Regions from separate parts of the Streptomyces sp. NPDC025638 genome, predicted to be linked through region 2. Evidence: riboswitches for the same ligand, from Rfam matches in the RefSeq annotation. Region 2 holds a riboswitch; the other holds the start of a gene.
The links. Region 2 has a riboswitch for S-adenosylmethionine ahead of thrC (threonine synthase). Riboswitches for the same ligand answer to the same signal wherever they lie in the genome.
Positions count from the first base shown of each region.

Region 1 (5,718 bases), on a different contig from region 2:
CGTACACGGTGTCGCCGGACACCACCGCGCCGGGAAGCGAAGAGGTGCCGTCGCCGACTTGGCGCGTCCACGCCTTGGTGCCGTCGGCGGCCCGCAGCGCGTAGACGCCGCCGTTCTCGGTGGCGACGGCGAGGGACCGGTTGCCGGGGACCGGGGCCGTCGGGCTGCTGTCCGGATTGCGCCACAGCCGCCTGCCGTCCGTGCTACGGAAGCCCTGCAGGCCGGGGGCGGAGTCAGCGAGCAGCGTCGTGCCGGCCAGCACCGACACCGTCACGTCGGCCCCTCCCGGCACCGACCACTTCCGGGAGCCGTCCGTGGCGTCCAGCGCCAGCAGCCGGTCTCCGTAGCTGCCGGTGTAGACCACGCCGCCCGCGACCAGCGGGATGCCGGTGGGGCCGGCGGGGGTCGTCACGAGCCAGCGCTCGCTGCCGTCGGGGGCGACGCAGCGCAGGCCTCCCGCGTCGGTGCTGCCCATGACGACGAGCACGTGGTCGCCGAGCAGGACCGGGATGCCGTAACCGTGGTCGCCGAGGGTCTGCTGCCACTTCGGGGTGCCGTCGAGGGCCACGGCGCGCAGGCGGCGCAGGTTGCGGTCGTGGTCCCAGGTCACGCAGTAGACACCGGCCGCGGTGACCACGGGGGTCGAGACGTCGTCACCGAGCTTGATCTTCCAGCGGCGGCTTCCCGTGCGGGAGACGGCGTGCAGGGTGCCGCTGGAGCTGCCTACGTAGACGGCGGAGCCGTCCGGGGAGAGGGCGACGCAGGGGCCGTCCAGCCCGCCGAGGCCGCCGACGTCGTACTGCCACCGCAGCACGGCGGGCCCGCCGGTACGGTCCCCGCTCGGTCGGGGCGCCCCCACGGACGTGCCTCCTCCCTCGCCCTCACTCCCCGCCCCCCGCTGCCAGAGCCACCCTCCGACCCCGGCCCCCGCGGCAACGAAGGCCCCACCGGCCAAGACCTTCAACAACCGCCGCCGCCCGGGAGCCACCGCACCGGCCGGGGTGACGGAGCTCGCGTACGTATCGGGCACGGGGACTTCAGCCACGGGCGGAGCAACGGCAGCGCTCACGGACGCGGGAACATCGGGCGCGGATGCGGCTGCCTCGGCCACCGGTGCGGCGCCATCCGCCACGGACGCGGCGATGTCGGCGACGGGCAGGGCACTTCCGGTCGCAGACTGGTCGGCATCAGTCACGGACGCGGTGCTGTCAGCCCCCGGCACACCGGCGTCGATCAAAGACGCGGCACCACCCGCGCCGGACACGGCACCGTGCGACGCAGACGCATCGACATCCGTCGCAGGCGCGGCAACGCCGGACGCAGAAACCCTGCCGCCAGGCCCGGACGCGACCATGTGAGCCCCCGGCACACCGGCGTCGATCAAGGACGCGGCAGCATCCGTGCCGGGCACGGCAGCCCCCGGCGCCAACGCGGGAGTCGGCGGTGTGGGGGTGTGCGGGGCCGCGTACTCCACGCCGGTCGCGTGGGCCGCCGGGATCCAGTGGGGTGTGGCGTGGGGCGGTGTGGGGTCGGGGGTGGCCGCGTACCAGCCCGGGCGGATGCCGGTGCGCAGTGAGGCCGGGGTGTGGCCGGTGGACGTCAGGAGGTCCGCGGGGGTCGGGCGCTCCAGTGGGTCCTCTCGCAGGCAGGCCGCCACCAGCGGGCGTAGGTCTTCCGGCACCCCGGACAGGTCGAAGTCGCGGGTCAGGATGCGCAGCAGGATCACCGAGTCCTGGCCCTCGCCGAACGGCTCGCGTCCGGCCGCCGCGTAGGCCAGGACCGCGCCCAGGGAGAAGACGTCGCTCGGCGGTCCCACCTGGCCGCCGTTGCGGATCTGCTCGGGCGAGACATAGCCGACCGAGCCCACCACCGCGCCGGTGCGGGTCAGCGCCGTGGCCTCCAGGGCCCGTACGATCCCGAAGTCGATGACCCGGGGGCCGTCCGCGCCCAGCAGGATGTTGGAGGGCTTCAGGTCGCGGTGGACCATCCCCTTGGCGTGGATGGCGGCGAGCGCCTCCCCGAGGGCCCCCGCCAGGACCCGTACCGCCGACCGGGGCAGCGCGCCCCCGTCCAGCACCGCGTCCCGCAGGTTCGGGCCCTCCACGAACTCCGTTGCCATCCAGGGCCGTTCCGCGCCGGTGTCGGCGTCCACCACCCGCGCGGTGTACGTGCCCGCCCCGCCGACGGTCTGCGCGGCCCGCACCTCATGACGGAACCGGGCCCGGAAGGTGCGGTCCTCGGCGTGCTCGGCGCGCACCACCTTCACCGCGAGCCTGAGTCCGGTGCGCGACTCGGCGAGATACACCTCGCCCATCCCGCCCGCGCCGAGCCTGCCCAGGACCTCGTACGGCCCGATCCGCCGCGGATCCGCCGCGCGCAGCGCGTCCACCCCGTGCTCCCCCGTCAAGAGTCCGGCTGACAGGGGGAGCGTATACCGCGGTGACGTACGGCGATCAGACGGCCGGGACGCAGCGCCCGTCCTCGGTGCGGTACTGCCACTTGGCGCCGTCCCGGACCAGTTCCTTCACGGCGTTCACGAACCGGTCGACGTGCTCGTCCGGCGTGCCCGCGCCGAAGCTGACGCGGACGGCGTTGAGGGACTTCTCGCCGGGCGCGGCCTCCGGAGCGCCGCACTCGCCCTGGGTCTGCGGGTCGCTGCCCAGCAGGGTGCGGACGAGTGGGTGCGCGCAGAACAGGCCGTCGCGGACCCCGATGCCGTACTCGGCGGAGAGCGCCGCGGCGAAGTGCGAGCTGTTCCAGCCCTCGACGACGAAGGAGATCACGCCGACGCGCGGGGCGTCGTCGCCGAAGAGGGAGAGGACGCGGACCTGCGGGACCTCGGCCAGTCCCTGCCTGACCTTGCGGATCAGGTACTCCTCGCGGGCCACCAGGGTGTCGAAACCGGCCTCGGTCAGGGCCTTGCAGGCGGAGGCGATGGAGTAGACGCCGATGACGTTCGGGGAGCCGGCCTCGTGGCGGGCAGCGGTCTCGTGCCACTCCACGGCCACTCCCCCGTCCGCACGGCGGCTGACCCCGCGGCTGGCGCCGCCGCCCGCCAGGTACGGCTCGGCCGCGCGCAGCCAGTCGGCGCGGCCGGCCAGCACACCGGAGCCGAAGGGGGCGTACAGCTTGTGGCCGGAGAAGGCGACCCAGTCGACGTCCAGGTCCTGGACCGACACCGGGTGGTGGGGGGCCAGCTGGGCGGCGTCCAGGACGATCCGGGCACCGTGCGCGTGGGCGGCGGCGGCCAGTTCGCGGACCGGCCACAGCTCGCCGGTGACGTTGGAGGCGCCCGTGACGCAGACGAGGGCCGGGCCGTGGCCGCCTTCAATGGACACAGTACGGTCGGCGAGGGCCCGCTCCAGGGTCGCGACCGCCTCGCGCGGGCTGCGCGGGGCGTCGAGGTAGCTGACCCGGGCGTCCTTCCAGGGCAGCAGCGAGGCGTGGTGCTCGGTCTCGAAGACGAAGACATGGCAGTCGGCGGGGAGCGCGGCGGCGAGCAGGTTGAGGGAGTCGGTGGTGGACCGGGTGAAGATCACCTGGTCGGCGTCGCGGCAGTCGAGGAACTCGGCGACGGTCCTGCGGGCGTTCTCGAAGAGGTCGGTGGAGAGCTGGGAGAGGTAGCCGGCGCCGCGGTGGACGCTGCCGTAGTAGGGGGCGTAGGCCGCCACGTCGTCCCAGACGCGCTGGAGGGCGGGGGCGCTGGCCGCGTAGTCGAGCGCGGCATAGGTGACTTCGCCGCCCGTGACGAGCGGGACGGTGACATCCTCCCCCAGAACGGGCAGCGGGGAACAAACGGTCTGGACGGCGGCAGCGGTGGAGACGGACATGGTGAACTCCCGTGAGAAGCAAGGCGGAACCACCACGCGAGCGCGCACGGCTCAAGCGTGGGGAAGGTGAAAGGGGTACGCGGAGGCGGGGCTCTACGCCCTATCGCATTCGCTTGCTCACAGAAGGCTCCCTCGACGACCAGGACCCCTGGTGTACGAGGGGTCCGCGCTTGCCGTAGACCTCGCTGCCTACGACCTGGTCCTCACCCGGGGCACCCCGCCACGGACGGAGGGTTGCCGGACAGTCGGCCGGGGCCTCATGACTGTCACTCATGACCTGGACAGGAAAGTACGTGAAGTGATCGCGGTCCCGCAACCCGTGTCCGGATCGCGGGACCGCCGACCGCTCATGTCATGCGTTGCTGGCGGCCACCCACCGCTCCAGCACCCGCTTGGCCGACCCCGAGTCGATCGACTCCGCGGCCTTGGCCATCTGGGCGCCGAGCTGCTCGGCGAGGGTGCCGGGGCCCGGGTCGAGGGCCACCAGGGCGGCCGCCGAGTTCAGCAGCACCGCGTCTCGTACGGGGCCCTTCTCGCCGTCCAGCAGCCGCCGGGCGACCTCCGCGTTGTACGACGGGTCCCCGCCCCGCAGCGCCTCCACCGGCACCAGTTCGAGGCCGACGTCCCGCGGGTCGAAGCTCTCCTCGGTGACCTTGCCGTCCCGGACGACCCAGACGCGGGAGGTGGACGTCGTGGTCAGCTCGTCGAGCCCGTCGTCGCCGCGGAACACCAGGGAGGAATTGCCGCGCTCGGCCAGGACGCCCGCGATCATCGGCGCCAGCCGGGGGTCCGCGACACCGACCGCCTGGGACCTGACCTTGGCCGGGTTGGTCAGCGGGCCGAGGGCGTTGAAGACCGTACGGATGCCCAACTGGCCGCGGGCCGCGGCGACATGGCGCAGCGCCGGATGGAACTTCACGGCGAAGCAGAAGGTGATGCCCGCCTCCTCCGCGACCTCGGCGACGCGCTGGGGCGTCAGGTCGAGGTTCACGCCGAGCTTCTCCAGGACGTCGGAGGAGCCGGACGCCGACGAGGCGGCCCGGTTGCCGTGCTTGACGACCTTGGCGCCGGTGCCGGCCACCACCAGCGCCGACATCGTGGAGATGTTCACCGTCTTCGCGCCGTCGCCGCCCGTGCCGACGATGTCGACCGTGCGGCCGGACACCTCGATCACCTTGGCGTGCTCGTACATCGCGCGGACGACACCCGTGATCTCCTCGACGGTCTCGCCCTTGGCCCGCAGTGCCACCACGAAGCCGGCGATCTGCGCGTCGGTCGCCTCGCCGCGCATGATCCGGTCCATCGCCCAGGCCGTCGCGTCGGCGCTCTGGTCACGACCGTCCAGCAGGGCGTTCAGTACCTCGGGCCAGGAACGGCCCGCCGCGGTGTCGCCTCCAGCGGGGGTCACAGCGCTCATAAGCCGCTCCTGGGTGAGGTCCCGGATTCCGGGACGCGAATCTCAACAAGGTCCACCCTATCCAGCCGCCGGGCATGGCGAAGGGCCCCGTCCGAACACCGGACGGGGCCCCTGCCGTGGCGTGGCGTGCGCAGCGATCAGTGGTGGCCGTGGCCGCTCGTGATCTCCTTGTACTCCTCGACGGTGGCCTTCGGGATCTGGGACTCCTCGCCGTAGAGCGCGTCGCTGAGCTTGGCGCGCAGCTTCTGCGAGCCCGGCACCTTGCGCTCGACACCGTTCTCGTCGACCGTCGGGCCGATCTCGGCCGGCGCGTACTGCTCGTGCGCCGTGAGGGTGTGCAGCTGCTCCTGGCTGAGCGGCTCGTGGATCTCGATGAACTCACCGTGCGGCAGGCGCTTGATGATGCCGGTCTCGCGACCGTGCAGCACCTTCTCCCGGTCCCGGCGCTGCAGGCCGAGGCAGATCCGCTTG
Region 1 is NZ_JBVHLX010000005.1:156,839-162,556, reverse strand. Features, by position in the region: gene ACZ4EG_RS14780 (protein kinase domain-containing protein) at 1-2,389, opposite strand, end outside; gene ACZ4EG_RS14775 (aminotransferase class V-fold PLP-dependent enzyme) at 2,454-3,830, opposite strand; SAM riboswitch class IV at 3,992-4,108, opposite strand; gene trpD (anthranilate phosphoribosyltransferase) at 4,183-5,247, opposite strand; gene qcrB (cytochrome bc1 complex cytochrome b subunit) at 5,385-5,718, opposite strand, start outside.
Region 1: linked by a shared signal. The riboswitch ahead of ACZ4EG_RS14775 (aminotransferase class V-fold PLP-dependent enzyme) and the one ahead of thrC (threonine synthase) in region 2 are both predicted to bind S-adenosylmethionine.

Region 2 (5,718 bases):
CATGTGAAGTGGTCCCTCCAGGACTGGGGGTGATTCCTTCGGACCGCGCCCGCGCCCGCGACGGACGGCCCACGGGCCGGTGGTTCCTTGCCCCACCCGCTCCGCGGCCTCACCGACCCGGTCCTTCTTTTGTCACTCTCACCTTCAGAGTGCTAACGCCAATGATTAGCACTCGCCTCTGTCGAGTGCAAGCGGCTCGGGGAGATCCGCAGGTGGGCAGCGGCGTCATGGCGCCTGGGCAGACCGAAGGGCCCGTACCCCGGGAGGTACGGGCCCTTCGAAGATGAACAGAACGTCGGTGTCAGTCGACGCGTGCTTCAGCTGGTCGCCAGCCGGACCATGTCCGCCTGCGGGCCCTTCTGGCCCTGCGAGATCTCGAAGTCGACCCGCTGTCCCTCTTCCAGGGTGCGGTAGCCGTCCATCTGGATCGCGCTGTAGTGGACGAAAACATCCGCACCACCGTCGACCGCGATGAAGCCGTACCCCTTCTCCGCGTTGAACCACTTGACGGTGCCCTGAGCCATGCCTAACTCCCCTATTACTGGCCCTTGCACAGATCCACACCTCGCGGATCCGGGTCAGACCTCACCCCCCATTGGCTTGGGGGCGTGCGCCGGAACGCGTCGACCGCGGCTGAATGTATCTGTCCAACTGCCGTCTGCAACAGGTCAATCGGACGAGAATTCTGGACGCGACCGGTCCGGAATGTGGCGAGAATTCGCCTGAATTCAGGGCAAGTCGGGCCCTGCAAAAGGTATAAAAGCCGCAGAAAGCCCGCGCACTTTGGCTACTTCTTGTCGGGCCTACGGCATGAATCCAGGGATTCCGACCCGGAGATCGGGAGCGAGTTCCCCAACTGTACCGCGCTCAATCACACTGAATTGCCCCCTCCGCTTCTCTCACGGAGGAGGCAATCAGATGAACACTCGGTAACCGCCGTTACCCACGGTAATGATCAGCCGCCGGCGACGGCCGGAATGATGGAGACACCCGAGCCGTCGGGGGTCGCCGTCTGAAGGCCCTGCTCGAAGCGGACGTCGTCGTCGTTGACGTACACATTGACGAAGCGGCGCAGCTTGCCCTGGTCGTCCAGGACACGGGCGGCGATCCCCGTGTGGTTCTTCTCCAGGCTCTCGATGACCTCGGCGAGGGTCGCGCCCTCGGCCGTCACCTCGGCCTGACCGCCGGTGTAGGTGCGCAGGATGGTGGGGATGCGAACGGTCACGCTCATACGATTTGACCTCCGGTGACGATAGGACCACGTTGCGTATCGGCCGCCGGGCCGGCGGTTTCGGCCTGTGGAGCTGACGTAAGACCTCGGCTCGGGTTCGTCCCGGGGGCAGTCGGCCGTGAAGCAGGAAGCCCAGCGGGCGACCGCTGGACTCCTCGGGACTCCGAGGAGGAGATCAAGTGAGGCCAGCCTCTCGGAACGACTCAAGGTTGGGACGAATGGTCGCGGTGAGCCCCGTACCGGCCACCGCGTCCAACGTCTTCAGGCCGTCGCCCGTGTTGAGGACGACGGTGGTCTTGGCCGGGTCGAGGACACCGTCCTTGATGAGCTTCTGCGTCACGCCCACCGTCACACCGCCCGCCGTCTCGGCGAAGATGCCTTCGGTACGCGCCAGCAGCTTGATGGCGTCCACGACCTGCTCGTCGGTCACATCCTCCACCGCTCCACCGGTGCGGCGCGCGATGTCGAGGACGTACGGCCCGTCGGCCGGGTTGCCGATGGCCAGGGACTTGGCGATGGTGTTCGGCTTCTGCGGGCGGACCACGTCGTGCCCGCCCTTGAAGGCCACGGAAACCGGCGAGCAGCCCTCGGCCTGGGCGCCGAAGATCTTGTAGGGCCGGTCCTCGACCAGCCCGAGCTTGATCAGCTCCTGCAGACCCTTGTCGACCTTGGTGAGCTGGGAGCCGGACGCGATGGGGACCACGATCTGGTCGGGCAGCCGCCAGCCGAGCTGCTCGCAGATCTCGTACGCCAGGGTCTTGGAGCCCTCCGCGTAGTACGGCCGCAGGTTGACGTTGACGAAGCCCCAGCCCTCGCCGGCCGGGTCGCCGATCAGCTCGGAGCAGAAGCGGTTCACGTCGTCGTAGTTGCCCTCGATACCGACGAGGTTGCCGCCGTAGATCGCGGCCATGACGACCTTGCCCTGCTCCAGGTCGTGCGGGATGAACACGCAGGAGCGGAGGCCGGCGCGGGCGGCCGCGGCGCCGACGGCCCCGGCGAGGTTGCCCGTGGAGGAGCAGGACAGGGTGGTGAAGCCGAAGGCGCGGGCGGCCTCCAGGGCCTGGGCGACGACGCGGTCCTTGAAGGAGTGCGTCGGGTTGCCCGAGTCGTCCTTCACGTAGAGCCCGCCGGTCACACCGAGCTCGCGCGCCAGGTTGTCGGCCTTGACGAGCTTGGTCCAGCCCGGGTTCAGGTTCGGCTTGTCGGCCACGTCCGCGGGGACGGGCAGCAGCGGCGCGTAACGCCAGATGTTCGCGGGGCCCGCCTCGATGCGCCTGCGGAGTTCCTCGGTTTCGTACGCCGAGAAGTCGTACGCGATCTCGAGCGGGCCGAAACACTCCTCGCAGGCGAACACCGGTCCGAGCGGTACCCGGTGACCGCACTCGCGACAGCTCAGGGCAGCGGCCGGGCCGAGGTCTACGGTGGGATTGCTGGTGCTTGCAACTGTCTGCACAGCCATGGAGGCGAGGCCCTTTCTCCTCATCTTCCTCACGACGCATCTCGCCGTGAGACGGATTTGGCACCTTCCCTAGCCGGGAGCCTCGCTGGAGAACGAGAACCGACTGGAGGGTTGCCGGGGCTTCATCGGGCCGTGTCCCTCTGCCCCTCTGGATGAGCTGTATGTGGTTGTAAACGCCCACGACCCTCGACATGCGATGGTCATCGGCGTTGTTCAAGACTGTAACCGAAGGCCAGGACAGTTGAGATAGTCGTCCGAACCGCGAGACAACGTGAGGAGCCGCTGACTGTGCTGGAAGAAGTCGAGCGCTGGCTGGCCACCCGCTCCTGGTCCGTGACCGATCGCCCCCTCCACAAGATCCTCGCCGCCAAGCAGCGGACGGGTCAGTCGGTGTCCGTGGTGCTGCCCGCGCTCAACGAGGAGGAGACGGTCGGTGACATCGTCGCCGTGATCCGCCACGATCTCATGCAGCAGGTCCCGCTCGTCGACGAGATCGTCGTCGTCGACTCCGGATCCACCGACCGCACCTCCGCGGTGGCCGCCGCCGCGGGCGCCAGGGTCGTCCACCGCGACGACATCCTGCCGCGCATTCCGGCCGTTCCCGGCAAGGGGGAGGTCCTGTGGCGCTCCCTGCTGGTCACGAGCGGGGACATCGTCTGCTTCATCGACGCCGACCTGAGGGAGTTCTCCTCCGACTTCGTCTCCGGGATCGTCGGCCCGCTGCTGACCGACCCGGGAGTCGACCTGGTCAAGGCGATGTACGACCGACCGCTGGGCGGGGCGACGGGCCAGGGCGGCCGGGTCACCGAGCTGATGGCGCGCCCGCTGCTGAACATGCACTGGCCGCAGCTGGCCGGCTTTGTGCAGCCGCTCGGCGGCGAGTACGCGGCCCGCCGCTCCCTGCTGGAACAGCTCCCGTTCCCCGTCGGCTACGGCGTGGAGCTGGGCATGCTGGTCGACGCCCTGCACCTGGTGGGCCTGGACGCCCTCGCGCAGGTCGACGTGGGTGTGCGCAAGCACCGGCACCAGGACGGGCAGGCGCTGGGCCGGATGGCGGCGGCGATCTACCGGACGGCGCAGCTGAGGCTGGCCCGCGGTCACCTCGTCCGGCCCTCCCTCACCCAGTTCGAGCGGGGCGAGGACGGCTTCGAGCCGCGCACCTACTCGGTGGACACGGAGGAGCGGCCGCCGATGGCGGAGATCGCGGAGTACGCCTCGCGCAGAGTGGCCTGATCGCTGGAGAACGGCTGTATACGGCCCCCTCTCAGGGTGGAACGTACGTTTGAGCGTTTCCGGGCCGGGCTAGGTTGAGGCGTATGGCTTCCACGCACGGTGCTGCTGAAGTGCTGGTCGCGTCCAATCGCGGCCCGGTTTCGTACGAGGTGCGCGAGGGGGGTGCGCTGCACGCCAAGCGGGGTGGCGGCGGGCTGGTCTCGGGGCTGTCGGCCATCGGGCCGCACACGGACGCGGTGTGGGTGTGCGCCGCACTGAGCGACGCCGACCGGGAGGCGGTGCGCCGCTCGCACGGCGGCCGGCGGCTGTCCGTGGACGCGACCGGCGGCCAGCAGGTGCGCATGCTGGACATCGACGCGACGGTGTTCTCCGACGCGTACAACGGCGTCGCCAACTCCGTGCTCTGGTTCGTCCACCACATGCTCTACCAGACCCCGCTGGAGCCGGTGTTCGACGCGGAGTTCCGGCGCCAGTGGGCGTCGTACGAGGCCTACAACCGGGCCTTCGCCGAGGCGCTGGCGGAGGAGGCCGCCGAGGGCGCCGCGGTGCTGATCCAGGACTACCACCTCGCCCTGGCCCCCCGGATGCTCCGGCAGCTCCGCCCCGATCTGCGGATCGGCCATTTCTCGCACACCCCGTGGGCCCCGCCGGACTACTTCCGGCTTCTGCCCGACGACATCGCGGCCGAGCTGCTCGGCGGCATCCTCGGCGCCGACCGCGCGGCCTTCCTCACCCGGCGCTGGGCAGACGCGTTCACCGACTGCTGCCATGCGGTGCTCGGCCCCGGAATCCCGTCCGGCACGCGCATCGGTGTGCACGGGCTCGGCGCGGACGCGGACTTCCTGCGCAAGCGGGCGCACGAGCCGGACGTGGCCGAACGGATGACGGCGCTGCGGGCGGAGATCGGTGAGGGCCGCATGGCGATCGTCCGGGTGGACCGGACCGAGCTGTCGAAGAACATCGTGCGTGGGCTGCTGGCGTACCGGCAGCTGCTGGACGACCACCCCGAGTGGCGCGAGCGGGTCGTGCACGTGGCCTTCGCCTACCCCTCCCGGCAGGACCTGGCCGTGTACCGGGACTACACGGCTGAGGTCCAGCGCCTGGCGCAGGACATCAACTCCCGGTACGGCACACCGGGTTGGACTCCGGTCGTGCTGCACGTCAAGGACGATTTCGCACGCTCCCTGGCCGCGTACCGGCTGGCGGACGTGGCGCTGGTGAACCCCATCCGGGACGGTATGAACCTGGTCGCCAAGGAGATTCCGGTCGTCTCCGACGAGGGGTGCGTGCTGGTGCTCTCGCGGGAGGCCGGGGCGTACGAGGAGCTGGGCGAGGACGCGATCGTCGTGAACCCGTACGACATCGTGGGCACGGCCGGCGCCCTGCACCAGGCGCTGACCATGCCCCCCGAGGAGCGGGCGGAGCGCACGAAGCGGCTCGCTGCCGCGGCTACCGCGTTGACCCCTGCTCAGTGGTTCCTGGACCAGCTGCACGCGCTGGACGCCGGTCAGTCCAGCTGAGCGGCGAGCGCGCGCAGCAGTCGTACGACCCCGTGCGGGCCGTCCACCACCAGGTCCGCCCGTTCGGCCAGCTCCGTCACCTCCGAGCTGCCGCTGCACACCAGCAGGCCGGGGACGCCGTCGGAGCGGAGCTTGTCGACCGCGGCGTAGGCGGGGAGGTCGCCGAGGTCGTCGCCGGCGTACACCACGGACTCGGCGCCGATGTCGCGGACGTACTCCAGGAGGGCGACGCCCTTGTCCATGCCGGGCGGGCGCAGTTCGAGGACCAGCCGGCC
Region 2 is NZ_JBVHLX010000015.1:99,286-105,003, reverse strand. Features, by position in the region: gene groL (chaperonin GroEL) at 1-3, opposite strand, end outside; gene ACZ4EG_RS34000 (cold-shock protein) at 318-524, opposite strand; gene ACZ4EG_RS33995 (MoaD/ThiS family protein) at 956-1,231, opposite strand; gene thrC (threonine synthase) at 1,407-2,690, opposite strand; SAM riboswitch class I at 2,708-2,849, opposite strand; gene ACZ4EG_RS33985 (glucosyl-3-phosphoglycerate synthase) at 2,979-3,923, shown strand; gene ACZ4EG_RS33980 (alpha,alpha-trehalose-phosphate synthase (UDP-forming)) at 4,007-5,443, shown strand; gene otsB (trehalose-phosphatase) at 5,431-5,718, opposite strand, start outside.